DNA from 4 places in the Bacillus sp. XF8 genome. Region 4 is predicted to be linked to each of the others. Evidence: riboswitches for the same ligand, from Rfam matches in the RefSeq annotation. Region 4 holds a riboswitch; each other region holds the start of a gene.
The links. A riboswitch is a leader RNA that binds a small molecule or an ion and turns the genes downstream of it on or off. The one in region 4 is predicted to bind S-adenosylmethionine.
Positions count from the first base shown of each region.

Region 1: linked by a shared signal. The riboswitch ahead of mtnK (S-methyl-5-thioribose kinase) and the one ahead of J4P91_RS16560 (cyclase family protein) in region 4 are both predicted to bind S-adenosylmethionine.
Region 2: linked by a shared signal. The riboswitch ahead of J4P91_RS12295 (M20 family metallopeptidase) and the one ahead of J4P91_RS16560 (cyclase family protein) in region 4 are both predicted to bind S-adenosylmethionine.
Region 3: linked by a shared signal. The riboswitch ahead of mtnW (2,3-diketo-5-methylthiopentyl-1-phosphate enolase) and the one ahead of J4P91_RS16560 (cyclase family protein) in region 4 are both predicted to bind S-adenosylmethionine.

Region 1 is NZ_JAGDQK010000004.1:66,340-71,820, forward strand. It holds gene J4P91_RS04530 (DUF1129 domain-containing protein) at 1-517, opposite strand, end outside; gene J4P91_RS04535 (PadR family transcriptional regulator) at 517-849, opposite strand; gene J4P91_RS04540 (3-hydroxybutyrate dehydrogenase) at 1,015-1,791, shown strand; gene J4P91_RS04545 (YvrJ family protein) at 1,845-2,006, opposite strand; gene mtnA (S-methyl-5-thioribose-1-phosphate isomerase) at 2,083-3,138, opposite strand; gene mtnK (S-methyl-5-thioribose kinase) at 3,135-4,316, opposite strand; SAM riboswitch class I at 4,407-4,548, opposite strand; partial or broken gene J4P91_RS04560 (carbon-nitrogen family hydrolase) at 4,622-5,481, opposite strand, start outside.
Region 2 is NZ_JAGDQK010000019.1:12,739-21,091, reverse strand. It holds gene J4P91_RS12295 (M20 family metallopeptidase) at 1-943, opposite strand, end outside; SAM riboswitch class I at 1,037-1,141, opposite strand; gene J4P91_RS12290 (AAA domain-containing protein) at 1,228-3,537, opposite strand; gene J4P91_RS12285 (VOC family protein) at 3,652-4,044, shown strand; gene cuyA (D-cysteate sulfo-lyase) at 4,157-5,152, opposite strand; gene J4P91_RS12275 (DUF4260 domain-containing protein) at 5,434-5,781, opposite strand; gene J4P91_RS12270 (ABC transporter ATP-binding protein) at 5,912-6,583, opposite strand; gene J4P91_RS12265 (ABC transporter permease) at 6,583-7,647, opposite strand; gene J4P91_RS12260 (DMT family transporter) at 8,153-8,353, opposite strand, start outside.
Region 3 is NZ_JAGDQK010000004.1:71,935-80,287, reverse strand. It holds gene J4P91_RS04610 (sensor domain-containing diguanylate cyclase) at 1-876, shown strand, start outside; gene J4P91_RS04605 (serine hydrolase domain-containing protein) at 969-2,099, shown strand; gene J4P91_RS04600 (NAD(P)-dependent oxidoreductase) at 2,104-2,985, shown strand; gene J4P91_RS04595 (DUF3909 family protein) at 2,985-3,317, shown strand; gene J4P91_RS04590 (hypothetical protein) at 3,439-3,714, opposite strand; gene J4P91_RS04585 (cupin domain-containing protein) at 4,007-4,519, opposite strand; gene J4P91_RS04580 (methylthioribulose 1-phosphate dehydratase) at 4,497-5,135, opposite strand; gene J4P91_RS04575 (2-hydroxy-3-keto-5-methylthiopentenyl-1-phosphate phosphatase) at 5,132-5,791, opposite strand; gene mtnW (2,3-diketo-5-methylthiopentyl-1-phosphate enolase) at 5,788-7,032, opposite strand; SAM riboswitch class I at 7,097-7,202, opposite strand; gene J4P91_RS04565 (pyridoxal phosphate-dependent aminotransferase) at 7,255-8,353, opposite strand, start outside.
Region 4 is NZ_JAGDQK010000025.1:56,823-65,175, forward strand. It holds gene J4P91_RS16545 (FAD-dependent oxidoreductase) at 1-806, shown strand, start outside; gene J4P91_RS16550 (nucleotidyltransferase domain-containing protein) at 835-1,614, opposite strand; gene J4P91_RS16555 (PRK06851 family protein) at 1,771-2,880, opposite strand; SAM riboswitch class I at 3,033-3,145, shown strand; gene J4P91_RS16560 (cyclase family protein) at 3,234-3,869, shown strand; gene J4P91_RS16565 (hypothetical protein) at 3,886-4,269, opposite strand; gene J4P91_RS16570 (ATP-binding protein) at 4,507-5,733, opposite strand; gene J4P91_RS16575 (helix-turn-helix domain-containing protein) at 5,940-6,179, opposite strand; gene J4P91_RS16580 (hypothetical protein) at 6,371-6,739, shown strand; gene J4P91_RS16585 (NAD(P)/FAD-dependent oxidoreductase) at 6,997-8,046, opposite strand.

The DNA.
Region 1 (5,481 bases), on a different contig from region 4:
TTAATCCAATCATCCGTGTAGGATACATCATATCGAGTATAATTACTGCCCCTAATAAAAACATTGGAATTACCATCAATAAAACTTGAATAAACCATTGTTTTATAAACCCTATCCGAAAGGCCATTTTCCGAAAAGCTATATTAGGTGCTACAAGTACAATCATTAATGCCATACCATACCCAATACATTGAACGAATGAAATCTGTAATTGCCCGTTATCATTTACAATTAAAATAGAGGCAATAATCCAAAACGAAACAATATTCATCACTGTATATCCGATTTGTTTCCAGCTCTCTCTTCGATCTTTTTCCATTACTTTAACAAGTTCATTTGCATATTCTTTCGGTGAGCTTCCAAAAATATCTTGCACGCTTTTCCCTTCATTCTCGCCTTCCATTAAATGTAGTTCAGCGTCCTCTAAAAAACTCTCAGCATCACTTTCTTTTATACCCTTTGCTGTTAAAAACACTCTCATATTCAATAAGAAACTTCTTGCTTCAGTAGATAGCATTATCTTCGTCTCCCCTTCCCTTTCAACAGACGCTCTACACTACTTTGCATCGCTTCCCAGCGATCCATAAACTCATCTAGTGCATCTTCACCTTTTTCTGTTAATGTATAATATTTTCGCTTTGGACCAGATGGAGATTCCTTCATTGTACTTGTTATTAATCCTTCCTTTTGCATCCGTATTAATAACGGATAAATACTTCCTTCACTTGCCATTGTGAAACCATACTTGGCTAGCTTTTCACTCATTTCATAGCCATATATTTCGCCTTCAGAAATGATGCCAAGGAGACACCCTTCTAAAATCCCTTTCAGCATTTGACTTTTCGACATAATCCGAATCCTCCCTCTACCTTGTTTTACAAGATAGATAAGCGTAAGTATCTTACTTTACAAAATAGTCCGATATATCTTTTCCAAATCTTTGCAGGATTTTCATTGCATTCCCTCTAAATAGAGCAATAAGACAAATCTTATATATAAGGGAGTGCTCTCATCATGCTTTCAAATCGTGTCGTCTTTTTAACAGGTGCTGCAAGTGGAATAGGTTATGAAATGGGAAATGCTTTTGCGAAAGAAGGAGCAAAAGTGGTGATTAGTGATCGCCTTGAAGATCGTGCGAAGGAAGCGGCTGAACAATTATGCAGGAAAGGATATGAAGCAATAGGACTAAGATGTGATGTTACATCTGAGCAAGAAATATCCGAAGCTATTTCTGAAACTGTTACAAAATTCGGCTCACTTGATGTATTAATAAATAATGCTGGTATGCAACACGTCTCGCCAATTGAAGAATTCCCAACCGATAAGTTTGAACTTCTTATTAAAATTATGCAAATTGCACCTTTTATCGCAATAAAACATGCTTTTCCAATTATGAAAAAGCAAAAGTATGGACGCATTATTAATGTTGCCTCTATTAATGGACTCGTCGGCTTCGCTGGAAAAGCTGCCTATAATAGTGCGAAACATGGTGTAATTGGTTTAACAAAGGTTGCCGCTTTAGAGGGAGCTACACATGGGATTACAGTAAATGCGCTCTGCCCCGGCTATGTTGATACACCGCTTGTTCGAAACCAACTCCAAGATTTAGCAACAACAAGAAATGTTCCACTAGAGCGTGTATTAGAAGATGTTATTTATCCACTCGTACCACAAAAACGATTGCTAGCTGTAGAGGAAATTGCTGACTATGCTTTATTTTTAGCAAGTGAAAAAACAAAAGGAATAACTGGTCAGGCTGTTGTCATTGATGGAGGCTATACAGCACAGTAGCTGTTCTTAATTATGAAAAAGGCTTATGCCCTAGGGCGCATAAGCCTTTTTCTTCACTTCGTTTCATGCGGAGCTTCATATCTTGTCATCTGTTGTGGTAATTTCTCTATCGCAACAATTACACCATCTAATTTACTTTCAATACGATGCAATAAATATAGCGTTACAACAATTGGAAACCCAACATTACCGATCATAGATATCCATTCCTCCATCTATTTCCCCTCCTTTCTTTTAAATAAATAAGCAAAAGAAAGGAAATCGGGCAGTAAAAAAACAAGCTACTACACATTAGCTTGTTTTTTCAAATAATGAAGCAATCTCTACAGCATAATCCCCTTGTAAAATTCCCTTTTCAGTAATAATTCCAGTAATAAGACTATAAGGAGTTACATCAAATGCAGGATTATATACACCAACGCCCTCTGGAGCAATTCGTTTCCCAAAAACCTTTGTAACTTCAGCTTCATCGCGTTCTTCAATCACAATTTCAGCTCCTGTTTTCTTCGTAATATCAAATGTAGAAAGCGGAGCCGCAACATAGAAAGGAATATGAAAATATTTTGCTAGTATAGCTAAATTTAAAGTTCCTATTTTATTTGCTGTATCACCATTTGCAACAATTCGATCTGCTCCTACAATGATAGCAGCAATATTTTTTGTTCGAATCGCTTGGGCTGCCATATTGTCTGTAATGAGCGTTACATCAATACCAGCTTGTTGCAATTCCCATGCAGTAAGACGTGCTCCTTGCAAAACAGGTCTTGTTTCACATGCATAAGCGTGTAAATTCAGCCCACGCTCTTTTCCAATATAAAATGGGGCTAGTGCTGTTCCGTAACGGGCAGTAGCTATACTTCCAGCATTACAAATCGTCAAAACACGGTCACCATCTTTAAACTTAGTTAAAGCATGCTCCCCAATACTACGGCATACATTTTCATCTTCCTGCTGAATTTTGAGCGCCTCTTCCTCTAGTATTTTTCTTGCTTCTTTAATTGTTGTTGCTTTCTTAATAGCGATACTCATACGATCAATTGCCCAAAATAAATTAACAGCTGTCGGACGTGAGGTTGCTAAATAATTACAATCTCTTTTAAAATTTTTTTCAAAGTCAGTGATATTCGTAACACTATATTTTTTTGCTGCAAGTGCTAAACCAAAAGCCGCCGTAATACCAATTGCAGGTGCTCCGCGCACTTCTAACATCACAATACTTTTCCACACATCTTCAATAGTTGTTAATGTTTTATATTCTACAACATGCGGTAATCTCGTTTGATTTAATAACGCAATAGAATCTCCCTTCCAGCTTATGGAGCGCGGAACGGCAACTATCGTACTCATGCTTTTACCTCCCCTGATACAATATATTGAAATAATGTTTGGAATAAGCGGATATCCGCACTTATCGTTTTATGTAACAATAATTCTCGCCCTAAATATAATGCATGTTTTTTAGCTTGAATTCTTCGATTCTCATCCTTAATTCCATCTAGATCTGCCACATGTGCCAATCCAATTGTTCGACGAATGATCTCGCAACCAGTAAAACCAACTGCATCACTAAAAATATTTTGCAGTACAAGTGCTAACCATTGTTTCTCTTTCGTATATGCTTCTACGCCTTCTAGTAACCATAACTTTGTAAATACTTCGACGAAACTATTCCATGTTTTTTCAATATGATAGAATAAGATATTTCGTTTCTCTTCTTCTCTTGATAACGCATTTAATAATAGATTTGCTATGAATTGACCTAGATCAAATCCTAATGGACCATATGTTGCAAATTCCGGATCAATTACCTTCGTTTCCGAAGATGATGAAAAAATACTACCTGTATGTAAATCTCCATGAATTAATGCTTCTTTTCTCGTTAAAAATTTATATTTATACTGCGCTACCTGTAACTTCAATTTCTTATCACACCAAAGTTCGTCTAATACAGGCTGCAATTCTTTCTCATAATCGTTTGTATCATAATTTCCAAACGGATCTGTAAACACAAGATCTTCTGTAATTTTGCAAAGATCAGGATTGACAAACTTTCCATCTAACACCCTTTTCTCTTCTGCTAATAGACCAAAATCTGAAGTATAAAAAAGAACGTATGCTAAAAAGCGGCCAATATGCCTAGATAAAAGCGGATAGTCTTCCCCTTCAATCAATCCTTTACGAGTAATTGTAAGAGCTGATAAATCTTCCATTACTGTCACAGCTAATTCTTCATCATGACCATATACTTTCGGAACATATTCTGGGACATATTTTGCAAAAACTTGCAATGCTTGACTTTCAATGGTGGCTCTTCTTAACGAAAGTGGCCAGCTTTCTCCAACGACTTTTGCATATGGAAGAGCTTGTTTTACAATGATACCGCGTTCCCCATCATGAAGCTGGAATACATAATTTAAATTTCCATCTCCTATTTCATAACAAGTTACCTTTGCATTTTCCTCAAAATATCCATGCTCTTTTACATACTGAACTGCTGTTTCTTCTGTTAATGAACGATATCCCATTTTCTTATCCCCCTTTTTTAATTCAGAGGTTTTTCATCATAAGAAAAACCTCTTTCCATGAAGAAAGAGGTTTGAAGTTTAGCTTCTCCCCTCTTATCTGTCAGAAAGCTATCCTTTCTGCTGGAATTAGCACCGTGCCTTTTTGGCGCATAAGCGCCCCATCTCACAATGGTATTACGGTCGGTTGCTGGGTTTCATCGGGCCAAATCCCTCCACCTGCTCTTGATAAGAGTTATAAAATTTATTTGAATTTTTAACTTTCTGCTACAGACTATAACAAGAATAAAAATCACTTGTCAACATTTTTATTTATACAATTCTGGACGTCGATCAGCAAAAACAGGAATTCCCTTACGTACTTCCTTAATTTTTTCTAAGTTTAGCTTCCCATGTAAAATCGATTCTTCTTCTCCTGCTTCTGCTACAATTTCTCCCCATGGATCAACAATAAGAGAGTGTCCAGCAAACACATTATTTGGATCCTCTCCTGCTCTATTACATGCAACCACATAACATTGATTTTCAACCGCTCTCGCTTGAAGAAGTAAACGCCAATGAGCTAAGCGAACAAGCGGCCACTCTGCTACAACGAATAATACATTTACCCCTCTTACAGTATGAACACGCATCCATTCTGGAAAACGAATATCGTAACAAATCACACCACCGCACTGCACACCATCCAATGTAAATTCTCCTGTTTCATCACCTGCTATTAAATAGTTATGTTCATTCATCAACTGGAATAAATGAACTTTACTATACTCATTTTGCAGTTTCCCCTCACGATTCACTGTATACATCGTATTCGTAACACCATGCTTTGTTTGCTTCGCAATAGAACCACCAACAATATTCACACCATATTGCTGTGCCCATTCTGAAAGAAGCTGCTTTGTTTGAATCCCCTCCCCGTCTGCAATTTCCGGCAGTCTTTCTAGGTCATAACCAGTCGTCCAAAGTTCTGGTAATACGATAACGTCCGGCTTTCCTTGCATCGCTTCTCCTATTTTTTTCTTTGCATTTTCAATATTTGTGTTCACATCACCAAAAGCAATATCCATTTGAATACATGCGACTCTCATTTTATCCGCCCCATTTTCAATTATTTTTTTCTTTACAAAAACTTGGAAAGGTTATATTATTTGTCACTAGAATTGTAACA
Region 2 (8,353 bases), on a different contig from region 4:
CTTTACGATTTACATCTTCACCAAGTAGCTCCAATTCCTCCGCAACCACCTCATTAAATGTCTTCGTAACTAACAATTCATCTATTTCATTTTGAAACTGATTGATTTTTACTGTTGTTCCTGTTGCTAAAGCAGCTCCCTTAGCGATATTCCGTACCTTTTCAGTTACTTCAGCACATCTCTTACGTGTTGCTGCTCGGATAAAGAATCTCGCTGATGCATAATCTGGAATAATATTTGGTGCTTTTCCTCCTTCTGTAATGACACCATGAATTTTCACATCTGATGGAAGCTGTTGACGCAGTGCATTAATTCCATTGTAAAGCTGAATAATCGCATCTAATGCATTAATTCCTTCTTCTGGTGACGCTGCTGCATGTGCCGACTTTCCATAAAAATGAAAATCAAATGGATCAACTGCGAGTGACGGACTTGTCGTTGCTGTTTTTCCGCTCGGGTGAATCATAAGTGCTGCATCGATATTGTTAAACAAACCTGCCTTCACATAACTTGCTTTTGCACTTCCATTTGGACCACCTTCTTCTGCTGGTGTTCCAAATACAACGATTTCACCGCCAATTTCCTCAATTGTTTCTGATAACGCAACGGCTGCCGCAACGCTTATTGTTCCAATTAAATTATGACCACACGCATGACCTAATCCAGGCAAAGCGTCATACTCTGCTAAAAAGGCAATTGTAGGTCCATTTTCCCCAGAGCTTTTTCGTGCGATAAAACCTGTTTCATGTCCTGCTATATTGTGTTGAAGCTGAAATCCTGCACTCCCTAAAAGTAAACTTAATGTTCTAGATGCAAAGAATTCTTGATTACCGATTTCAGGATTCGCATGTATATCATGACTTGCTTTTAAGTATTTTTCTTTATTTCCTTCTATACTTTCCGTAATAATATTTCGGTGTGACGTTACTTGTTTTGTTGTCATTTTCCCCATTCCTCCTTTAAATTTACGCATAAAAAAACCTCTTTCTAAAAGATAGAAAGAGGCTTGAAAATACAAATTCAAAAATAGCCTTCTTTCTTATCTTTCAAGTCTTTCACTTGCTGGAATTGGCACAGTATTCGTATCGAATCCGCTGCCGAGGTTTCATAGGGCCAGTCCCTCCACCTCTCGTGATAAGAAAATCGTTTTTATTTTCACAAAATTATATTAAATTATTTTCATTCTAGTGTTATTCCGAGTAAATGTCAAGGAATTCCGATCTGATTTTAACGAATATCTAAAAACCCTTTTAAAACGCCAATCGTTTCAGGTGCATGTAATCTTGCACATATATAAGGGAATTCTGGACTTCCTTCAAACATCATTTGAGATGTTAAAGGCGCTCCTGCCCAAAAGATTTCATCATCAATTAATAAAAATGGCAGTGATTTATTTTGCCTTTGTATTCTCACATTTTTTAATGGAATTGGGCCATCACTATAGATTGTTACTTGCGCTGACGTACGCATTAACGCCTGCCATACTCTTTTATCTATCTGCCTTGTACTTGGAAGCGAAATAATAATTTTTTGTTTTGCTGATAAAATATCTTTTAATAATCCTTTTGGTTCTTCCAAATTCATTTGCATAAACCATCTCAAGCGTTTTGTAATTTTTCGTTCTAACAATGGACGCGATGTTGTACGATCGTATACATTTCCGTGTCTTTCTAAATGAGCAGTTAAGTGAGATAACGCTTGTTTTCTAGAAAGATTTTTCCGCATATACTGACAGTCTGATAACTGAATGAACTTCCCTCTCGCCCTCGTTACCGCAACGTTTACAAGACGATGATTCTTATGATCAAAGAATAGCACGCCAGGCCTTTCTTGCGGATAACTATCTACTGTATCAAATATCATCATGTCTCGTTCAGATCCTTGAAATTTATGAACTGTCGCTGCTAGAATAGGTGTATTTCGATACTTTGTTTTTTGCAAAATTTCTCTTATACACGTTGATAAAAAACGGGACTGCGCGCGATATGGGGTTACAACTCCAATAGATTGAACGCCATCTAACAATCCAATTAAAATCATTTGCATCGCAATCAACCCTGACATCATATTGAAACGTGAGCCAGAAGCTGCATCTTTTAACGAATAAGCTCCCATCAAACTTGTATCAAATAGAGCTGTCGCTTCGTTTGCAAACGGCTGTAATTTCGCTAAGTCTTTTCTTGCCGAAACAGATGGATGATCGAACACTCTATTCTTATAAATAAATGAGTTTGTAAATTTAGATATATCCGCATGCATACGTCTTTGTTCTTGCAGCATAAATAAATTTGGATGCGTTTCATAACTATTTACAGATTGGACAATGCCGGCATGATAAAACATATCTTCCCCTAGCCATTTTCTAACAAGCTCATGGTTTGCCATCGCAATTGGTGGCAACTGTAAAAAATCACCACAAACGACAATTCTTTTTCCAAGAGAAGCCGCTAAGGCAATTTGAGGTACATAGGCCATACTTACTTCATCCACAACAATTAAATCAAATGTTCGTTCATAAATAAGAGAATCAATTGCACATTTGGATAGTGTTGCACCAATTACCTGTGCATTTTCAATATATTCTCTTTCTACTTCTTTAATCTTCGCTCTTTGTTTTCTAAGATCGCCTTCAATTTCTTGCATACGTTTTTTATCAGAAGAAGTTGCTTCATACGATAATATTTTTTGACGAAGATCTTGGCGCATTTCTTCTAAATAAAGCTTTTCTTCCCCCCATGATCCATTCGTCGTTTCCACTAATCTAGAAGCTAACAACGTTTCATGATTACGTATATGTTCATGTTGACTAAATCCATACCGGACAATTTCTCCTGGTGTCCACTTTCCTTTCTTTTCTATTTGCTTTGTTACTTCACTCATTAATACATCCACTGCTGCATTACTATGAGCTAGTACAAGTACCGATTTTCCTTTTTGATAATGCGCCGAAATAATGCGTGATAAATTATAAGACTTCCCTGTTCCCGGTGGTCCCCAAACATATGTCGCCCTATTATAAAAAGAACGATATGCAAGTTCATTCTTCGGATTTTTCATCTTTTCCATATGCTTTGGTGTGCTCTTTCCATCTAAAAGACGTCTTACCCGCTGACGCTTTTGTTTATCTTTTCGTATTTCTTTCAACCGCTCTTGCAGTTGTTCTAATAACTGCCATGGCTCACTATATAAAGTAGCTTCTCTTATTTCACCTTGTATATAATCATTTAATTTCAGTTCGATTTCTAATCCATGTACAGATAGCACTTCTCCTGTTGCTTCCTCACCATCAAATTCAATTCGAATTGGTGTTCCATCAGGTAGACTTACTTCCGAAATAAGCTGAAATACATAAACCGTACTCTCATAATCTGTATATAAAAAACGGCCATTTATAATAGATAATTTGCTGCCGCCTATCGTTTTCCAATGTTTAATTTCATATGCTAACGCTTGATGCCACTCTTTCATCGTTTCCGTTAATGAAGGAGTTTGCGAAGTTGTGTTCATCCTTTTGTCTCCTTCCTTCTCTCCAAACATACTTTCTCACTATATCATAGAACACGATAAAATTTGTAAGGTTTTTATCTTGCTTATTTTCTTAATTTTCAATATTATGATACATATGAAATTTATGGAAAGAAGGAATTCATCATGCCAGTAAGACGAATTGAACATGTTGGGCTCATGGTTGCAAACTTAGAAACATCGATCTCATTTTACGAAAAAGTTGTTGGACTCAAACTGATAAAACGTATGGGACATCCAGATCCAAACTTAAAACTCGCTTTTTTAGGTGTAGAGGAATCACAAGAAACAATTGTTGAATTAATAGAAGGCTATAATCCCTCTCTTCCTGCAGAAGGAAAAGTACATCATATTTGCTTCAAAGTGGATTCACTAGAAGATGAAATTAAGAGACTGAAGAAGTTACAGGTAACTTTTTTATTAACAGGGGAAATTGAAACATTACCTGATGGAACACGTTATATTTTCTTCTCTGGTCCTGATGGAGAGTGGATAGAGTTTTTTGAGACGGAGCGATAAAGTGAAACTTCCATTTCACAGGACAAAAAGTCAGCACCAGATAGTGTCCGGTGCTGACTTCTACTAATACTATATCATTTTTCTTTTTTTATCCTAATTGTATGATTAATCCTTAGGAAAAAAGCGATGTATTCGCATATAACGCCGGTGAACCACCTGAGTGTACAAATAAAATATTATCTTCCTTCTTAAATGTATCTTTACGGATTAAATCAATAAGTCCAGCTGCCGCTTTACCTGTATATACTGGATCAAGTAAAATTCCTTCTGTTTTTGCGAATAGCTGAACAGCTTCAACCATCTCAGGTGTTGGTAAGGCGTATCCTGGTCCAACGTACTCATCGAAACATGTAACAGCCTCACGAGGAATAAAGTTTGGAATCCCAACGTGTGCTGAAGTTTCTTTTACAAGCTGAAATACTTTTTCTTCCTGCTCAGCTTTTCCTCGGCTTACATTAATTCCAATTACCGGTATTCCGCTTTGACTTCCATAAAATCCAGTTATCAAACCAGAATGCATGCCCCCACTACCACTTACACAAACAACAGCATCGAAATTGATTCCTTCATTAAAGGACTGCGCTAAGATTTCCTGAGCGCACGCAATGTATCCCATTGCACCAGTAGGGTTTGATCCTCCAACTGGAATGATATAAGGTGAATGTCCTTTTTCCGTTACCTCTTTCGCTACTTTTTGCATCTCATCCATAAGGTCCGTCCCGTTCGACACAACAATTACATTCTCAGCACCTAGTAAGTGGTATAAAAAGTAGTTACCGTTGAAATCTGGCTTAGAATCTTCCTCAAGCCCCTCTTCAAGTACAAGGATACATTTCATTTTTTCTTTCACAGCAGCTGCTAACGTTAAACGACAATGATTAGATTGAATACCTCCGCATGTAATTAACGTATCTGCTCCTTTTGCTTGTGCATCCGCCACAAGGAACTCTAATTTTCTTGTTTTATTTCCACCAGCCGTTAAACCAAGTAAATCATCTCGTTTAAAATAAATAGAAGGTCCCCCAAGAGCTTCAGAAAAGTGATTTAATTTTTCAATTGGCGTATATGATTCTGTGTATTTCTTTCTAGGAAATTTTGCTAAATTCATATTAACTCTCCTTCTGTATGTAAGATCAAAATTTTAATTCAAATGTCCATTAAACATCATCTATTCATTAATATAGCTTTAAAAAGTCTTCAGTAATTAGACAACCTCAATGAATCTTTATCTCGAATTATTTTCCGGAAACATTTCTCAGTATACTTGATTCAGCATAATAAATCGACTGTAATGACTAAAAAGCTGTTCTTTCATCTAACATGTCACTAATTTCTTTAGAAACATATTTGTTATATAGAAGATATATGGTTTAGTAATCTCACTTCACATTATAACTTTTGGATATGGGTATCTTTAAAACTCGTTTGATATTTAAGACCATATCCTAACAGACGATCCATCCCGATATGAGCAGTCCAAATTAAACCGATCATAAGGGGAGCATCTGATTTTAGAAATACGCCTATCAAAATAAGGAATATTGATACTATGTAAGTATGAAACAGGTTATAAACTTGTGCTCCAATACGATTATTAATAAGATATGCTAGCATTGAAACATCAGGTGCTAAAAGCAATAAGAGAAACATCAACCAGCTAAACTCATATAATGTATAAATATAAATAGTAGCTACTAAAACAATAAGCCCTTCCATATGTATGATTTTTTTCTCCATCTTTCACCCTCCTCCCCTGCAAATAACAGAATAATAATACTATTATAACATTTAATTCCAAAACCAAACTAAACGAATTATAATACACAAAAAAGCACAGGAATCCATCCTGCGCTTTTTCTTATACTACCTATAATAACTTTCCATCACGTAATGTTAAGATACGATCACATACATCAAGCATTCTCTCATCGTGCGTAATCATAATCGCTGCTTTTTGACTTTCTTTCACTTCTCGTTTCATCATTTCGACAACTTCGCGTCCGCGTTTTGAATCAAGGCTTGCTGTTGGTTCATCCGCTAATATTAAATCTGGATTATTCATGAAAGCACGGGCAATTGCAACCCTTTGTCTTTCTCCCCCAGATAATTGATTTGGGTAATGATTTCTTCTCTGAGATAGTCCAAATGCAGCTAGCAAATGATCTGCACGCTTTTCAGATTCTTTTCGGTCTTCTTTCTTTAATTTTGCAATGTAGAGCAATTGTTCTTTTACATTTAAATATGGAACGAGATTTGCAAACTGAAAAATGAACCCAATCTTTCTTAAACGAATATCTGTCATTTCCTTTTCTGATAAATGCGTGATGTTTTGCTCACGAATATAAATGTTTCCTTTTGATGGTGATAATAACGCACCAGCAATCGATAACAAAGTACTTTTCCCTGATCCAGAGGGACCAACAATTCCGATAAACTCTCCTGCTTTCACATCAAGTGAAATCGGATGAAGGGCAGTTACTTCTGTATTCCCTTCTCCATATACTTTACTTACTTCCTCTAATTTTAATAATGAAGTCATTACATGCCACCTCCAATTGCTTCTAATGCATCAACTTTTAATACTTGATATAAGGAAATAAGTGTTCCTAGAATACTAATGACAATAAAGATTCCTGCATATTGACCAATCATTGCTGTTGTTAATAAGAATGGCATACTTTCTGGTAAAATTCTTTGCAATCCTTCTACTAACACAATACTTATAGCCATTGCGACAACAGATAAGAATAATGCTTGCACAACTAAACTATTTGCTAAATACGAATTTTTTGTTCCAATTGCTTTTAGTACACCTAATTGTTGTGTTTTTTGTAGTGTAATGACATAAAAGAACACACCGATTAATAAGGCAGCAATGACAAGCAAGAATGCAATGATCATCGTTAATGTTCCTTGTTCCTCTTTATAACCTGGAATACTTTGAAGAACTTCTTTTTTCTCTATCACATGTGCATTTTTTACCTCTTTATCAGTACGAAGTGCAATTGCGCTGTAATCCTTTTGATTTGGCTGTGCAATTTCCCCCCATACATCTTGATTCACATACACAACAGGCGTGTGACTAAACATTTGATCTTTCGTAAAGCCAACGATTTTGAATTCTTTTTTAGAAACGGGATCAATAATTGTATCTCCAATATCTATGCCTTTTTCTTTAATCGATTCATCAGCAACCATTTCATCTTGTGCTGTTCCTAATGCGTTTCCTTTCACAATCTTTGGTTCCAAGAACGTGTCGCGTTCACTCGCAAAAATTGCAATATCAACCTTTTTCGAACTATCCTTCTTTTCATACGTGGAAACTTTCACATGAAATGGTACAGCATCTTTTGCATCTACTTGCCCTACTACATCATCCACATCTTCTTTCTTAATTTGTGAACGGAGTAACTTATTTTCCGCATCATTTGCTAATACAAATTGGGCCGCATCCATATTTTGAATGGAGGAGGCATTATCATACGATAAGCCATTTGCTAACCCAGAAATCACAAGGACTAAAAATGATAATAAAATCATGATGAGTCCGATCAATCCATATCTTAATTTTGATTGTTTTAATTCACGCAGAGCTAAAAACATTTCGCTCGCTCCTTCCTATTTCTTTCTATGCACTAATCTTAAAAAAGAAATATGAACGGAATATGAACAGAACATTACAGAAAAAAACACCTAATAAATAGAACAATTTTCAAAAAAATATTGAAAATTGTTCTATTTATTGTTTTTCAGTTCTATTTTAAAGAGGAGTGTAAAAAATGGAGAAACAGCCTTATAAACACTCACCGCCTGTAATTTTTTCATACTATTTTTATTTAACGAACCGTAATCCTCCACCTCAAAATTTACTAAAAACAAAAAAGTTAGGCGGGAGATAATATGCTCGTAAAATCTCGGTTGGTGAAAATGAATAATCAGTTATGTTATAGACACTTCCAAAAAACACCTAATAGAAAATGATGTATCGTTGTGACCTAGTTTTACACATTTCGCGGCTGATCCAATAATAATTCCATCTATTTTCTCCCTTGATGTTAAAGCCCACACAGCCGACGTATTAGCAATTAAGCAAAAAAGAGATTCAAAATCAATCACCATTACGTATTTTTAATTTTGTATATTCATTTGTAAATTTCTCTTTTTTCTTCAACTTAATTTTGCTTTCTGAAATAAATAGTCCAGCTAATGTAAGAATTGTCCCCAATGCAGCTAGATATGTCATTTGTTCGTGTAATACAATTATAGAAGTAAGTACCGTAATGACAGGGACCAGGTAAATATAGACGCT
Region 3 (8,353 bases), on a different contig from region 4:
ACTATTCAACAAGAGCTTCTTCAAATGATGTTTGATTTTCAAAATGATTTATTATTCATTTTAGAAGATGATGAGATCGTCGACTGTAATACGAACTTTTTGAGTTTTTTTGGATATGAAAATTTAGTTTCATATCATGAGAATCATATGATATTTGCGGAACATTTTATTCAAGAGCATGGATATTACGCAACAGATCACGATATAACTTGGCTCGATGATTCTTTAGCGCAAGCCAGAAAAATAAAAATGTATAATCATGAAGGCGAAGAGTTTGTTTTTTTATTACGTGCTGCATCTGTACCAGAAGATTTCTCTAGGTTTATTGTTAAGTGTACAGATATTACGGAATTAGATGAACTATATCAAGAACAAGAACAGCTTGCTGCAATTGATTCTTTAACAGAAATATATAATCGTTTGAAGTTTCAACAACTATTAGAAGAAAAATGGAAAAAAGAGAAACGAATGAATCAAACAATGGCAATTATTCTTTTTGATATAGACGATTTTAAAAAAGTGAATGACACATATGGTCATGATTTTGGTGATTTAGCATTAATTCAGTTAGCCGAACTTATGAAATCTAAAATAGCATCCCAGCATATTTTCGCACGGTGGAGCGGAGAAAAATTTATTATATTAGTAATCAATACGACGGAAAAAGAGGCCTTCCAAGTTGCTGAATCACTACGTTTTTTTATTGAAACGAAACAATTCTCGAGCATTTCGAAGTTAACCGCAAGTTTTGGAGTTGCTTTATATGAGCAAGGGATTACAAAAGAAGAATTGATGCAGCGAGCGGATATTGCTTTATATGAAGCGAAAAAAAATGGGAAAAACCAAGTGCGTTTATATAGAAAAGAAAAAATGTGAATTTTTCGCAACAAAGTGTTGCGATTTTTTTCTGTTGTCTGATAATAGAAAGAGGGGACCATTTATAACGAAGTAACTGCGGAGGTTTTTGAATGATAAAAAGATTTATTATGATGGTCTTCGGCTGCTTTATAGTATGCGGAATTGTGTACTACTTTTTTTATACGTCGGAGAAGCAAGAAGTGTCAACATCAAAGGTAACGCCTTCTGTTAAATCTGAATTACAGGATAATTTGGAAGAAAAAAAGGAACCGTCAATTGATTATGCTAGTGTGGCACAAAAGTTAGATCAATATTTAAAAAATAAAGATTTTAATGGAACGGTTCTTGTAACAGATAAAGATCATGTTGTGCTGAACAAAGGATATGGATATGCGGATGTTCAAAGTAAAATTGAAAATACGCCACAAACCAAATATCGAATTGGTTCAATTACTAAGACTGTTGTGGCAACATCAATTTTACAGTTGCAAGAGCAAGGAAAGTTAAATATTCAGGACAATGTAAATAAATATATTCCTGTATTTCCGGCAAATAAAAATATCACATTATATCACTTATTAACACATACTTCGGGTTTACCAGGGGAGGGAAAGGGAAAAGTAAATGCCGCGTCACGTTTAAATTTAGTTACGTGGATTGGAAAACAAAATGTAGAATTTCCACCGGGAACTGGCTGGAGGTATACGGATTATAATTATATGGTGTTGGCTTATATTATAGAAAATATAACTAAAAAGCCTTTAGGTGAATATATAAAGGAAAACATTTTTGAGCGAGCGAAAATGTATGAATCGGGCATGGGGAATATGGTGCCAGGAGATCAACATTTTACTAAAGGATATACAAAGAAAGATAATGTACTTGTACCTGCACCAAAATTGGCAATGGATTGGTTATATGGCTGTGGTGAGATGTATACTACAGTTGGAGATATGAAAAAGTTAGATGAAGCGATTATAAACGGAAAACTTCTTTCAGAGAAAAGTATACAAGCGATGTTTACACCTTCATCCGAAAAACAATATGCATTTAGTTTATATATTTACCATGATTATTTTCATAATCATGGTGTACTTGCTGGTTGGAATACATTTAATAATTTTAATAAAGATAAGGGAACATTTGTTGTTTTATTCTCAAATGTACAAAATAGCATAAATGATGATTTCAATAAGGAATTTCGAAAGATGGTAAGCGACTTATTAGAACAAAGGGGATGAGTGGATGAAACAAGTAATTTCATCAATTGGTTTTATAGGTACAGGTGTTATGGGGAAAAGTATGGTACAGCATTTATTACAAGGTGGCTATATAGTATATGTGTATAACCGTACGAAAGAAAAAGCAACTTCTTTATTAAAAGAAGGAGCGCATTGGTGTGATTCACCAAAAGAATTGGTGAAAAATGTAGATGTTGTTATGACGATGGTAGGGTATCCGCATGATGTAGAAGAAATCTATTTTGGAACAGAGGGAATTCTCGAACATGCAAATGAAGGTACAATTGCAATTGATTTTACAACATCTACACCAACACTAGCAAAGCGTATATATGAAGCTGGAAAAACAAAGAATGTACATACTCTAGATGCACCGGTATCGGGAGGAGATATTGGAGCGAAAGAAGGAAGACTTGCCATTATGATTGGTGGAGATCCAGAAGTATATGAAGTTTGTTTACCTTTATTTGAGAAACTCGGGGAAAACATTCAGCTACAAGGACCAGCAGGAAGTGGACAACATACAAAAATGTGTAATCAAATTGCGATCGCTTCTAATATGATAGGAGTTTGTGAAGCGGTAGCGTATGCAAAGAAAGCAGGTTTAGATCCAGATAAAGTACTAAAAAGTATTTCAACTGGAGCAGCTGGTAGTTGGTCATTAAGTAATTTAGCTCCGCGTATGCTAAAGGAAGACTTTGCGCCAGGGTTTTATGTAAAACATTTCATGAAGGACATGAAGATTGCATTAGATGAAGCTGAAAAGTTAGAATTACCTGTACCTGGATTAGCTCTAGCAAAAGAGCTATATAATGAATTAATAGAAGCGGGAGAAGAGGATAGTGGGACACAGGTTTTGTATAAGAAATATATGGGGGTAATATAATGGATTTAGAAAAATTTGATGGAATGATTGATGCTGTGCAGCGTGCAACCTGTATGCCAATTAATGATAAACAACAAGCAGCATTTAAACAAAAGTATGATTTTGAGCCAACATTTGAGTATGGACGTGATGAGAACGGTCATTATGTTATTCGAGCATCAAAGGAAATGCTAGAAGAAATGGAATTTTATTTAGCTTTAAAGTACGATCGTGAAGGAATCGATCTTTATATGCATGCTGAAATTGATGGAGTACGCTATGTATCTGTTAGTTATGGAGAAGATGCTCTTCATTTACAAGAACTATTTCAGTTTTTGGAAGATAATAAATAAAAAAGTCCTCATTTGAGGACTTTTTTATTATGTTTAAAATATTTTTTCGGAAAAGCTGGAAGTTAATTTTGAAAAGGCAGGCTATATTGAAGTAGATGTATGGTGAGGATATAGTAATGGATTATAAGCTAGAAGCACGACGAGAGCGTTCAATTGGAAATGGGATGATTTTAGCCATATGATTGTGACGGAATTGTTTTGTACGAGCGTGACGTAATATATATAATGCAAAGAGAATAGCAACAGGAATAGCGCCGAATAAACCAAAGAGTAAAGCGCTTACAGAAGATGCGACAAAACCTAGCATACCGATTTCTAATTCCTCCATAATTGCTCCAAGAATAGCAGGAATAGCTCCACAAGTAACCCCAAGTATAAGTGCTATAATTAAATTCATGTTCTTCCCCCTCTTTTTGCAGTTTTCTTTTCACTTCATTTTCTATTATTTGTATTATAACACAATTTAAACAGAATTTTCAGAAAAAGTTCAAAAAATGTTCAAATTTTATTGATAAATACACTTGATAAATTCTTAAATAAGGAGAAGGTTTGTGTAGTGTCGAAAAAAACAAAAAATCAGGCTTATTTCATATTTTTGAAATAAGCCTGTTCCATAGGAGGATGTATATATGTAGAGTGAATAAAAGGAAGGAAAAGGGGGTCCAATTCCTTTTATTCAACTAACTACCTTAATAAATAGGAACCCAGCCTTCCGTTGTAACAAAAATACGAATGGCTACAACTTGGCGATCATCTTGTAATGTGAAATAATGTCTTGCATTTTCAGGTACTGAGATAAGATCACCAGGTTTAAGTTCAACATCAAAGAAGTGCCCATCTTTACCTTCAATGGCAAAAATACCATGTCCGCTGACAATAAAACGAACTTCATCGTCAGTATGATGGTGCTCTCGTTTAAAGTTAATTAATAACTCATCAAGGTTAGGAGTTGCATTTGAAAGGGAAATAACATCATGTGCTTTATAACCTCGACGTTCTGAAACATCAGCAATTTCCTTAGAGAATACTGTTAAAATTTCTTTTTTGTTTTCATCAGTTAAGGAGTAGTTTTCTTTTAAATGAGCAGGAAGTTTTGAAATATCCCATTTCTCATATAAAACGCCTTCTCCTTGTAAAAATTGCTCTACTTCCACTTCATTTTCAATGCGAGTATTTATTTCATGAATATAAATTTGCGCCATGTGAAACGCCTCCTTGAATTGATAATAGTTTTATATGAAATTGGAATAAAAACTCATATGCTTCTAATCTTTTCTTTGCATCAAAGCTATCTTTTCCCCAAACGGTAATCCCATGGTTTCGGATTAATACAGCGCCTGAATCTTCACGGATATGCTTCTTGAATTTTTCCCCAAGTGAAGGAATGTGGGCATCATTTTCAATAATTGGGATGCGAATTGTTGCACCTTCTTCCCAAATATCAAGGGCTTTAATAATTTCTTGATTACGAAGAATAACTTCTTCGTTATATAAATTTGTGATGACGTTATTATCGGTTGTATGAACATGCAGGACACAACCAGCATTTGTATGGTTATAAATATGCGTATGCAATATGGTTTCGGCAGAAGGGCGTAAATCGGTCTCTAAGACTGGTTCTCCTTGATAATCTACCAATAGAAAATCATCAGGTGTTGTTTTTGTTTTATCCTTACCGCTTGCTGAAATAAGAAAGGTAAGTGGTTCGTGATTTACTTTTATAGAAATATTTCCACTTGTTGCTGGAAACCAGTTGCGACTCGTTAATTCCTTTTTTATTTCACTTAGGTTATGCCACTGACGAAAAAGTTGTTTCATAACTTTACCTCCAACAAGTGCCGTAATTCAGTTTGAATATCATAAAATGTTTCAAATGGTGTGTAAGGAATATGGTATTCTTCACATTTTGTAATAAGAAAATCTCGAGCAAATACCTTATCAGCTTGTTTGGCTGCTTGTAAATCTGTAATTGAGTCGCCTACTACAATATGAAAATCATTTTTAGAACTAAGGTTTCGAATTAATGTTGATTTACAAAGGCCACAATTATAATTACAATGTTCATCGCAAGGGTGTGGCCATTTTACTTCGATATATTTTTCGGAAAAATCAGTCGCGTTACAATAAATTCGGTTTTCTGGAACGAGTCCTTCCAAGAGGGGATGAACGAAGAAATCCATCCCTCCAGAAATAACATAAAAAGAAATGTTATTTTCATTTATAAACTGTAAAAATTCCTCAAAACCAGTGCGTATATTAGCTGTTTCTTTGAGGAATCTGATGATATTATCACGCAAAGTTGTTGGTAATAATTTAAAAAGTTGTGATACACCTTCTTGAATAGAAATGTCTTGTGATAAAATCTTTTGTTTTATTTCCTCAGCTTTTGGTGGTGCGAATTTTTCCATAATGGAAACGATATTATCGTTATTTGTAATGGTTCCATCAAAGTCACAGAAGATTTGAATACTCATATTTTCACCTCGCGAGATGGATTTCCCCATAATTGCAGTGCAGCATGTAAATCAGTGTTATCTACTTCATGCAATGGTGTTCGATGCAAAGCGGCATCAATTGCTGCTCGAAATGCTTTTCCGCCGCCTTGTGCACCGCTTGGATGACCGTGAATACCACCACCTGCGTTAATGACAACATCCTTGCCAAAATCGCGAAGGATAAATGGAACAAAACCAGGATGAATGCCAGCTGATGGAACAGGGAAGCTTCTTTTTAAAGCAGGGTCTTCTTTTGTTAGTGCCTCTGTAATAAGAAGCGCTTCCTCTTTTTCTAATGCAACACTGCCGTATGGTGATGGAAATAAAGAGAAATCTGCACCAGCATAACGAAGCAATTTTCCAAGTAACAATGGTGAAGAAAATCCGTATAATTTTGATGATGCATAAGCACCGCTAACAGCAGGATGCGCCATAATAGGAATTGAAATATTTTCATCTTCTGCAAGTGACTGGAGTACATCTAATCCGTACGCAAATACATTGAAGAGTAGGATATCTGCACCGTATTCGATTGCTCGTTTTGCATTTTCTTTTAAATCATACGTACGTCCTGTTAAATTTACTGCATATAAAGTTTTATGACCATATGTTTCGTATACAGACTGTAATACTTCTTTTCCTGCATGAATTCGTTTTGTGAGCGGTGTTAATGAATTTTCAAATAAGATTTCATCATCTTTTACAATATCTACACCGCCAATTGCTTGATCACGTAGTTGAGTTTTTAAATATCCGATATTGCGTCCGATCATTCCTTTGAAAATGCTCATTAGAAGTGGACGGTCGTGAATATGTAAGAGATTTCGAATTCCCTCAATGCCAAATTTAGAGCCAGGGAAATGTTCTTTTAAGTCATCTGAAAATGTTAAATCAATCAGTTTAACTTCGCCATCTAATGATAATTTTCCAAAAGTTGTTGTTAAAATAGCTGGTAAATCAGGGCTGAAATTTAGTGATGGATAATGAATTTTAATGAGTCCACGTGTTATTTTTTTTCCAAGATACGTATTTACATGTTCTTGTTCTTCCAACTCTTCGACATGAATGACGCTACCTTTATGTTGTTTTAATTGTTCTTGTAATAAGTGTGGTAAATGAGTCCATGAACCAATTGTCAAACCGAGAGCAATTTGCTCAGCCTTTTTCGCTAAATTATGGGAATCATCATGGATTAAATATGTTGCTGTTATTCCGCTCATTTTCATAACCTCCTAGTTAAATAAAAAAACCTCTCAGCTAAGGAGAGGTTTTTTTACAACCAGCTCCTTATCTGTCAGCGTAATGCTGCGAGAATTAGCACCGTGCCTACAATTGTAGATCGGTTGCCGGGTTTCGTCGGGCTCGTCCCTCCACCTGCTCTTGATAAGAAGTATTTAGAAATGTTAAAATTTTTTTGATATCTGAATTTTGACAGAGTTTTTTTAGGATGTCAATGGCTTTTTGAAAATTTTTAATTTCTGGATTCGTTGAATAGCTTCCTGTAATCGTTCTTCTGTATGTAATAACCCGATGCGAACGTAGCCTTCACCATGTTTGCCGAATCCGACTCCAGGTGCAACTGCTACATGTGCTTGTTCTAACAATAAGTCAGTAAATTGCTCCGATGTATAACCATCAGGAACGGGAAGCCATGCAAAAAATGATCCATTTGGTGCGACAACATCCCAGCCGATCGAACGGCAAGCTGTAATGAGTACATTTCTCCGTGCTTCATAGCGTTCAACCAATTCATTTACACAAGATTGTGAACTTAATAGTGCCTCGCGAGCCGCCTCTTGCACAGCACCAAAAATGCTTACATACATATGATCTTGTAGTAAATTGATCGTTTCAATTACACTTTCGTTACCGACAGCAAAGGCGATGCGCCAACCAGCCATATTAAATGTTTTTGATAGTGTATAAATTTCAATACCAACATCTTTGGCACCGTTTGCTTGTAAGAAGCTAGTTGGTTTGTTACCATCAAAGCCAATTGCTCCATAGGCAAAGTCGTGAACCACTAAAATATCGTTTTCATTTGCAAATGTAATTGTTTCTTCAAAGAACTCTTTTGATGCGACAGCACCAGTTGGATTGTTAGGATAATTTAAAAACATCAATTTTGCTTGTTTGGCAATAGAATCATTGATTTTATTGTAATCTGGTAAAAAATTATTTTCTGCTAACAATGGCATCGTCTCAAATTGTGCTTTTGCTAAAGCGACACCTGATAAATAGTCAGGATATCCTGGGTCAGGTACAAGAATTGTATCACCAGGGTTTGTAAAACAAAGCGGTAATTCAACCAGCCCTGCTTTACCACCAAATAAAATAGCAACTTCTGTTTTAGGGTTTACGTTGACTCCGTATTCACGTTCATAGAACGTCGCAACGGCTTTTTTTAAGCTTTCATGTCCGCGAAATGGCGGATATTTATGGTGAACTGCTTTTTCTGCTGCACGTTGTAAAGCTGTTACGATATGCGGCGGTGTTGGTTGATCTGGGTTGCCTTGTCCTAGATTGATAACATCGTGACCT
Region 4 (8,353 bases):
CAACCAACTTTTTCTTCGCAAGAATGTATGCAGAGCGCTCCTACGTTCTCGCAATAAAGGCAAAGAATGATTATCCCGGAGGCATGTATTTAAGTATCGATAACCCTACACGTTCCTTACGCTACACAACAATGAATGGAGAAAAACTCATTCTCGTTGGTGGAGAAAGCCATAAAACAGGACAAGGAATTAATACGATGCTTCATTATGAAGCACTGCACTCTTTCGCGGAAGAAACATTTGGGATAGATGAAATTCCTTACAGATGGTCAACACAAGACTTAATTACTCTAGATAAATTGCCTTACATTGGTCATATTAATGAAAATAATCCAAACATATTCGTTGCAACAGGTTATCGTAAATGGGGTATGACATCTGGAACTGCTGCAGCACAATTACTAACAGCTTCAATTACAAAAACAGATAGCCCTTACAAAGAACTCTTTGCTCCATCACGATTCCATGCAGATCCAGATATAAAAACATTCCTGTCTCAAAACCTTGATGTGGCAAAACATTTGATTGAAGGCAAGTTAGAATTTGCTCTCCGTAAACCAGAAGACCTTGAAAACGGTGAAGGTGCAGTTGTAAGAGTTCACGGAAAACGTGCAGGTGCTTATAAAGACAAAGAGGGAAAATTACATATTGTTGATACGACCTGTACACACCTTGGCTGTGAAGTAGAATGGAACAGCGGTGATTGTACGTGGGATTGTCCTTGTCATGGCTCACGCTTTTCAATTGAGGGGGATGTAATTGAGGGGCCAGCAGAGAAACCACTGAAGCGGGTTGATGGAGAATAAAATTAGCTAAAATAAACAGAGCACCAATCTACTGGTGCTCTGTTCCTATTTCAAATAACATATCTCGAAACAAACCATTCAACATCTCAACTTCAATACCCTTTCCTTTTTCAATTCCCTTCACATACTCCTGATAGTACTTTATCTGCTCCTCCAAAAACTCATTTAATACCATAATTTTTGGACCAGCATCTAGCTCAACACCAGCTTTTTTCTTTATTAGTAAATCTTCAATTTCATTTAAAATTTTTTGTTCTAGTGAAAGTTCAGTAATTAATCGTTCAAATTCTACAGGCGGTAATGTCCCTTTCTCTTCTAACCACTTGCAAGCTAAAATAGGGCGCAATACGTAGAAGTACTTTTTCAACTTCACACTCTCTCCTTGTAGAAATTCACGATAGTTTTTTGAAGCCATATGTAAGTAGTGATAAATCGTTGCTTTTGGATCAAAATCGTTTTCGCTCATTTTCTGTAGGCGTTCTGGAAGAGTCGAGTTCTTAGAATAAAAAATTGGAGAGCGGATCCATTCTAATAGTGCTGGATTTGATTTTGCAAATAGCTGCAGTGCTTTTCTAATATCCCAACCACTTATATCTAAAGCATCACTAATTGGATACTCAATAACATCACGTTTTTCATTTACGGATAAATACCAATCTACTGGATGAATATATACAAATCTAACATCGTAATCACTATCTTTCGACGGGAATCCCCACGCACGGCTTCCAGATTCCACCGCAAATAAAATCTTTACATTATTCTCTTTCTCAATTCTCTCTAATTCCAATTGAATTTTTTCCCTCATATGTATCATCCTCATTTTCTGATCATTTCCCTGGAAATTCGACAAATATAATATACTTATTATTGAAGTGTCATTCTACTGCTAACATCGATATATCGAGAACTCTTTAGTATGTAAGGAAGCTGTCAGATCCTTCCTGACAGCTCTACAATCACTTCATTTTTGCTGCTCACTAACAAACTTGGCAATTCTCTCAAATTCACTCTGTATTTCGTCTTTATACGCATCTACTTTTGTAAAATCCATCGCAGTAATATAAATTCGTTCCAATTTATCTCGAACTGCTTTTGCTTTCGCTAAAAAAGACATCGCTTCACTCATTTTTGTTTTATATTGAATGGAAACATCGCGAATTTCTGTAGCATATTTTTCATCCGTTCCCGGAGTAACAATGAGATTATACATATCAATAATCTCATCACCTTCTCGCTCAGGAAAATATTCATGCGGTGCGGTGCTGTCAAAGATTGCAAAACCTAATTCTCTTACAATAATCATATCAAGGCTATTCGGGTCAAAGCCGCAATGATACACTTCAACTTCAAAACCTTTTTCTTCTGCTGCCGCTGCTAACTTTTTTAACATCGTTGATTTCCCTGACCCCGGGCGTCCTTTAATAAAATAACGATGCTGGATACCTTCTGTTAAATTTGGAACGAAATCAACCGCACCTTTTGGTGTTGCTGCCCCTAAGAAACGGCGCTTTACAACTGCTTGTTTTCCTTTGTTATCTGCGAATAACTTTTGTATAAGCTGATTTGTTAATTCATTCGCTTTTTGAAAATCAATATTATCAATATAAATTCTCTCCCAATCATCATGTATAGCTAATGCTTCTTTGAAACAAGCATATGCTGATTGAAATGCACCACTTGCTTCTGAAATATAACGTGTAATTTCATCTTTATGTTTTCTTAATTTCTCGGAATCCCATGCAACACCTAAGTTTACGTATTCTTCTACAACTCCAGGTGTTTTGGGCTCAACGACATGGGGTGCTGTTCCATCTACAATTCCTACTTTTAATTTTGGAATAATAACCCCATCGATGGATTTGTTATCAGAGGAACAATGCAAAAGTTCAATATCATATCCTCTTTCAGCCCACTCACGCCCAATTGCTTTCATCAGTGAGGATTTTCCTGTTCCTGGACCACCTTTCAAAATGAAAAGCCTTTCCAATCCACTTAAACTTTCCTCATATAAACTATAAAAACCTCTCGCTGTATTTCCTCCAGCATAATAATTTAAAATCTTCCCTGTCACTGCACTCACTCCTTTGCAGCAGTTTACTTACATAAGCTACCATATGCTGGAACCCTTAGTTGGGTGAATACCTATTGTCATTCTTGAAATAAAAAAGGAAATGAATTACAATAACAATAACAAAAAAATATGAATTTTAAAACTAAATAAATTTCTTATCGAGAGAGGCAGAGGGACTGGCCCTTTGAAGCCCGGCAACCTCAGTTTATATAAACTGAACAGGTGCTAAATCCTGCAAAATGCAATGCATTTTGGAAGATAAAACATGAATTTACATGCAAGTATGTAAAGCCTATCTTTCTTGATTTGAAAGATAGGCTTTTTATATTTTAAAAATTATTGGAGGTATCCCGATGAAAGTAATCGATTTATCACAAACATTCGAAAACAATATGTCTCAATTTCCTGGAACACCGCCGATTCATCTAGAACCTATTACAAGTGTTGAGGAGGCTGGATTTCAAGTCACAGATTTTCATTCAGTTGTTCACGTTGGTACACATTGCGATGCACCTGCCCATTTTATTTCAGGTGCAACAACAATTGATCAATTACCACTTGATCAGTTTGTAGGTGAAGCTATTCTAGTTGATGTAACACATGTACAAGAACGAAAATTGCCTAAGGAAGTATTACATGATGCTGGGGTAAAAGAAGGAGATATCGTCATTTTCCATTCTAATCTCTCAAACAACTGGAATACAGAAGCATATGAAAAAGAAGCCTTTTATCTTTCAGAAGAACTTGCTGAAGAATTAGTTAGATTAAAAGTAAAATCTGTCGGTTTAGATTTCATTTCTCCCGATGAAGTGACGACCGAAACATCACCAATTCATCATATTTTATTAGGGAATAATATTTACTTAATTGAAAACTTAACAAACTTAGACGCGATTAAAACGAAACGTTTCTTCTTTTCAGCGGCACCATTAAAAATTAAAAATAGTGATGGGGCATTTGCAAGAGCGTTTGCAGTTATTTTTGAATGAATGAAAAAAGCAGAGATCACCTTTGATCTCTGCTTCGATGTTTTCTATTTAAATTAAAGAAAAATTGTTCAATACGAGGACGAACCCATGCAAAATAATCTTTATCTTTCTTTTTCGTACAAATGATTTCTTCTCCGTCAACCATTCCAACAAGCTCTAGCTCTAACAATTGCCTCGTAAATTCTAGAATATTTACTTCTTCTTCTGGATATTCTTCCTTTAACTTCTCTTCGATTTCTCCTAATAAAAAGCCGTCACGCATCATTGCAAGTGCATCAATACAAAGTGGCGGCATTTCATATTTTTCGCCTGTAATTGTATCTTTTACAATATAATTCTTTTGCTCTTTCCGAAATTGAATAGTGTGTAAACATACAGCCGAATTTAATGTTAATTCCATCATACCACCTCTTTCATAATATCTGCATAGAAAAAAGGATGCGTGTGCACCCCTCTTTTTAATTCACGTAAAACAAAAAACTACAAACCGTTATATGAGCAAGAAGCTGCATACCGATATTTTTCTCCATTATAAACTAAGTGTTTTATAAAAAAAAGCATTCTCGAATCTTTTTATAAAATGTTTATATTTACACAACAAGAGCACTTTTCAGAAAAGTACTCTTGTTTCGAATTTCTATATAGTTGGCAATGTTATTTCTACTTTTGTGCCTTCGCAAACGTCACTTTCAAATTTGATATCCCCTTGATGTTCTGCAATAATTTTGTGTGTAATGATCAAGCCAAGACCAGTTCCATTCTCCTTTGTTGTATAAACAGCTTTTCCGAGTTTTTCTATTTTCTCACTATCCATACCGCATCCTTCATCCTGAATACAAATACAAACTTTTTCTTCAATCGTTTTAGATGCATAAATCTTTAAATTTCCACCATCCATCATAGATTCAATTCCGTTTTTCACAAGATTTATTACTACTTGCTTTAATTGTTTTTCATCACCATTTATATCAGGTAAGTCTTCATCTACCTGTATATAAATTTTTACAGCGTACTGCATTGCATAACTTTCCATCAATTGAATAACATATAACAAAATCTTTTGCATATCACACAATTGATAAGTTGTTGGTCTTGGCTTTCCAAGCAGCATTAATTCACTAACAAACTCATTGATTCTCTCAATTTCTTGTAGCATAATATCATAACTAGCAACATCAGTTGGATTACGTTCCTTTTGAATTTGAGTAAATCCTTTTAAAGCTGTTAACGGGTTTCGAATTTCATGTCCAATTGCTGTTGACATTTTTCCAATTAGCACCAGATTTTTAGTTTTCTCTATATCTTTTAGCGCTTTCACAACTGTACGAACATACGACTGAAACCTCTTTAATAAAGAGTGTGAAATGATGAAAAAAAAGATGCATAGCACTAGCGGAATGAAAACTTTCACATCTCTTAACAATAAAGCAAAAAAAGTATACTTACCAATTATACTGAGAGAGATTAAATAAAAGTATTTTTTATTCACAAAGACCGGTGCAAAAAGTATTAGAAATATTTCTACCATATTTCCATTTTCAAATACTCGATCTGTTTTTAAATAAATCATTAAATTATTTATAAAATCAATTAGCATATAGCCCATTAAGAACAAATATTTAACAGCATATGTATGCCCTATCTTTTGAAGATACATTGAAATTGGAAATAATAAACTTACAAAAATATATACCCAAAATCCTAGTCCACCTTCTGGCCACCCGACTTGTGCTTCATTTATATTCATTGCAGGATATATGTAATAATATATAATGTCATATACAAAGAAGATAATATAAAATAATAATAAAAATACCTTTAAAGCTTCTCTTTCTTCCTGAACTATGCTTTGAAATTTGTTCATATAAATACCTCTCTTAAGCGAAACAAAAGTATATTACATGTATTCGTATTATAATACTATACTTATGAAATTGCTTTTAGAACAATATGTACTCCTTTAAATATATTAAAATCCTTCTATTGTGCAATCAAAAAACGTTTCAAGATATTTACTCTTCACATCTTGAAACGTTTTTCTTATAATTCTGTATCATGGAGTATGATAACTTAATCCTCGTCTTTTACATCCATATCTTCTGGAATTGGCTCATTTAATATTTCTTCTACTAATTGCTTATATTTTTCCATTTGCTCTAAATGTGTATTGAACTGTTCTTTATTCAGCAAATATTGCTCACCGTCATACACCGCCCGAATTCGTTTTTGTTGAACTAATTCTTCAATATAAGATTCTGGAAGATTTAAATATTCCGCTGCTTCTTTTATCGTTATATACAATGGTTTCATTCCCTTATTATTTTTTCATATACAGCATTCATCTTACTTTATTATAGGATACTTTTGTAAACAAAATAAAAAGATTTTGTAAATACAAATCAAAAAGCAGGTAGATACATACCATATATTGTATAATAGTATAGTAAGCGTTTTTAAAATATAGATGGTATTTACCCATTTACACAAAGGAGAGTTAACATATGGCTACTCGTCACATCATTACAATGCTAGAGCAATCATTACAAGCTGAAACAGAGCACACTGCTTCTCATCTATCTAAAGTGTTACCACAAAGGATTCTTGAGCAAACAATGGCTGCAAACGAAGACACACACTACAACACAATTGGAGAATGGTATAAAAATCATTTCTTATTCCAGCAAGATGATTTTCTCTGGGCTAAATATGCCTACTATGATGCATATTGTGAGGCATTACAAAATCAAGGTCACCTAACAAAACGTGTGCGCCATATACTAGAGTCTGTGGCTAGAAAACATGGAAAACAATACATTGCTTCCGTGCAAAATATACAATTTCCTGATCACCATGCAAAAGGCACTGCATAATTTGCTAAGTTCCAGGATAAACGTAGCACAGTCAGCTCGGTCTCTAGAAGAATCCAAAAATAAAATGTTCACGTCTTCCTATCCCTTTTTTTCAAAAATAGATTCACAAGACGTGAACTTATGAAACCGGTGTCAAAAATATGATAGAAAACATAGGAAACAGGAAAACACCCAGCTTACTTCCCTTCTTAATATGAATGGAAAAGTAACTGGGTGTTTATATATAACTAGGAAAATACCTCTTTTTAAAAGATTTCTTATTTCATCATTTGCTTAATAAGCTCCCTATTACGCTGTTTAAAAACATCATTATGTGAAGATACCATTCCATACTCACTCGCATCTGGCTGAATAAATTGTTTTGCTTTATTTACAGCATTTCCAGCATCTTGGAAAGCACCAGCTATTAAATGTAATTTGCCTTCATGCTTTAAAATATCTCCAGCAGCATATAGCCCTTCTATTGAAGATTCGCTGTTCACACTTCCTGCAATAAAATAATTATCAATGATTTCGACACTCAACTCACTATTTTCCAATAATGTCATATCACGTTCATAACCGTGATTAATGATTACTTCATCAATTGGTAAATATGAAATCTCTCCTGTTTCATGATTCGTTAGTTCCACGCGTTCAATCGCTTCATGATTATTACCTGCAATTAATTTTGTAATTGATGTATTAAAGAAACAATCCACTGAGCTATTCATAAGCTGTGTAACTTGTGCTTCATGACCAGACAAAGCCTCTTTTCTATATGTTAAATACACCTTTTTCGCAATTGGCTCCAATTCATTCGCCCAATCTATAGCTGAATTCCCTCCACCTGAGACAATAACAGTCTTATCTTTAAAGTGCTTTAAAGATTTTACAGTATAATTTAAATTCGATACTTCAAACCTCTCTGCACCTTCAATTGCTAACTTTTGTGGTTTCAGTATTCCGCTTCCAGTAGCTACAATGACTGTTTTTGAAAAATGTTTTTGACCAGAGAAAGTTGTTAACACAAAAATCCCCTCTTGATTCCGGGTGATTGACTCTACCTTTTCATTCAACACTACTTCTGGACGAAATGTTAACCCTTGCTCTACAAGCTGATCAATTAATTTTGCCCCTGTAACTGGTGGCAATCCCCCGATATCCCAAATCATTTTCTCTGGATAAACATGTATTTTTCCACCTAACTGTGGTTGAAATTCAATTATTTTCGTTTTCATTTCTCTTAGTCCACTATAAAACGCTGAGTAAAGCCCTGCCGGACCTCCTCCAATCACGGTCACATCAAATAATTCTTCTGGATTCATTTGTGTTCACTCCTCGACCATTATCTTAAATGATTATCATTCTCATTAAAATATACCTTTTTTCTTTTCAATTTACAATCAAAATAACTATTGACAATAGAAAAATATAAAATTATATTATTAAGGAATCGACAGTGATAATCATTATCATTTTGTAAACTATTAACAAAATTGGAGAAAAAATTACGATTCATTTTTTTATAGCTCACTCAATTATTTTATGATAAAAAATCTCAGTATCAAGATTTATAAGAACAATTAATTACAAGACACCTATCTTGTTAGGAAGCTATACATTACAGACACT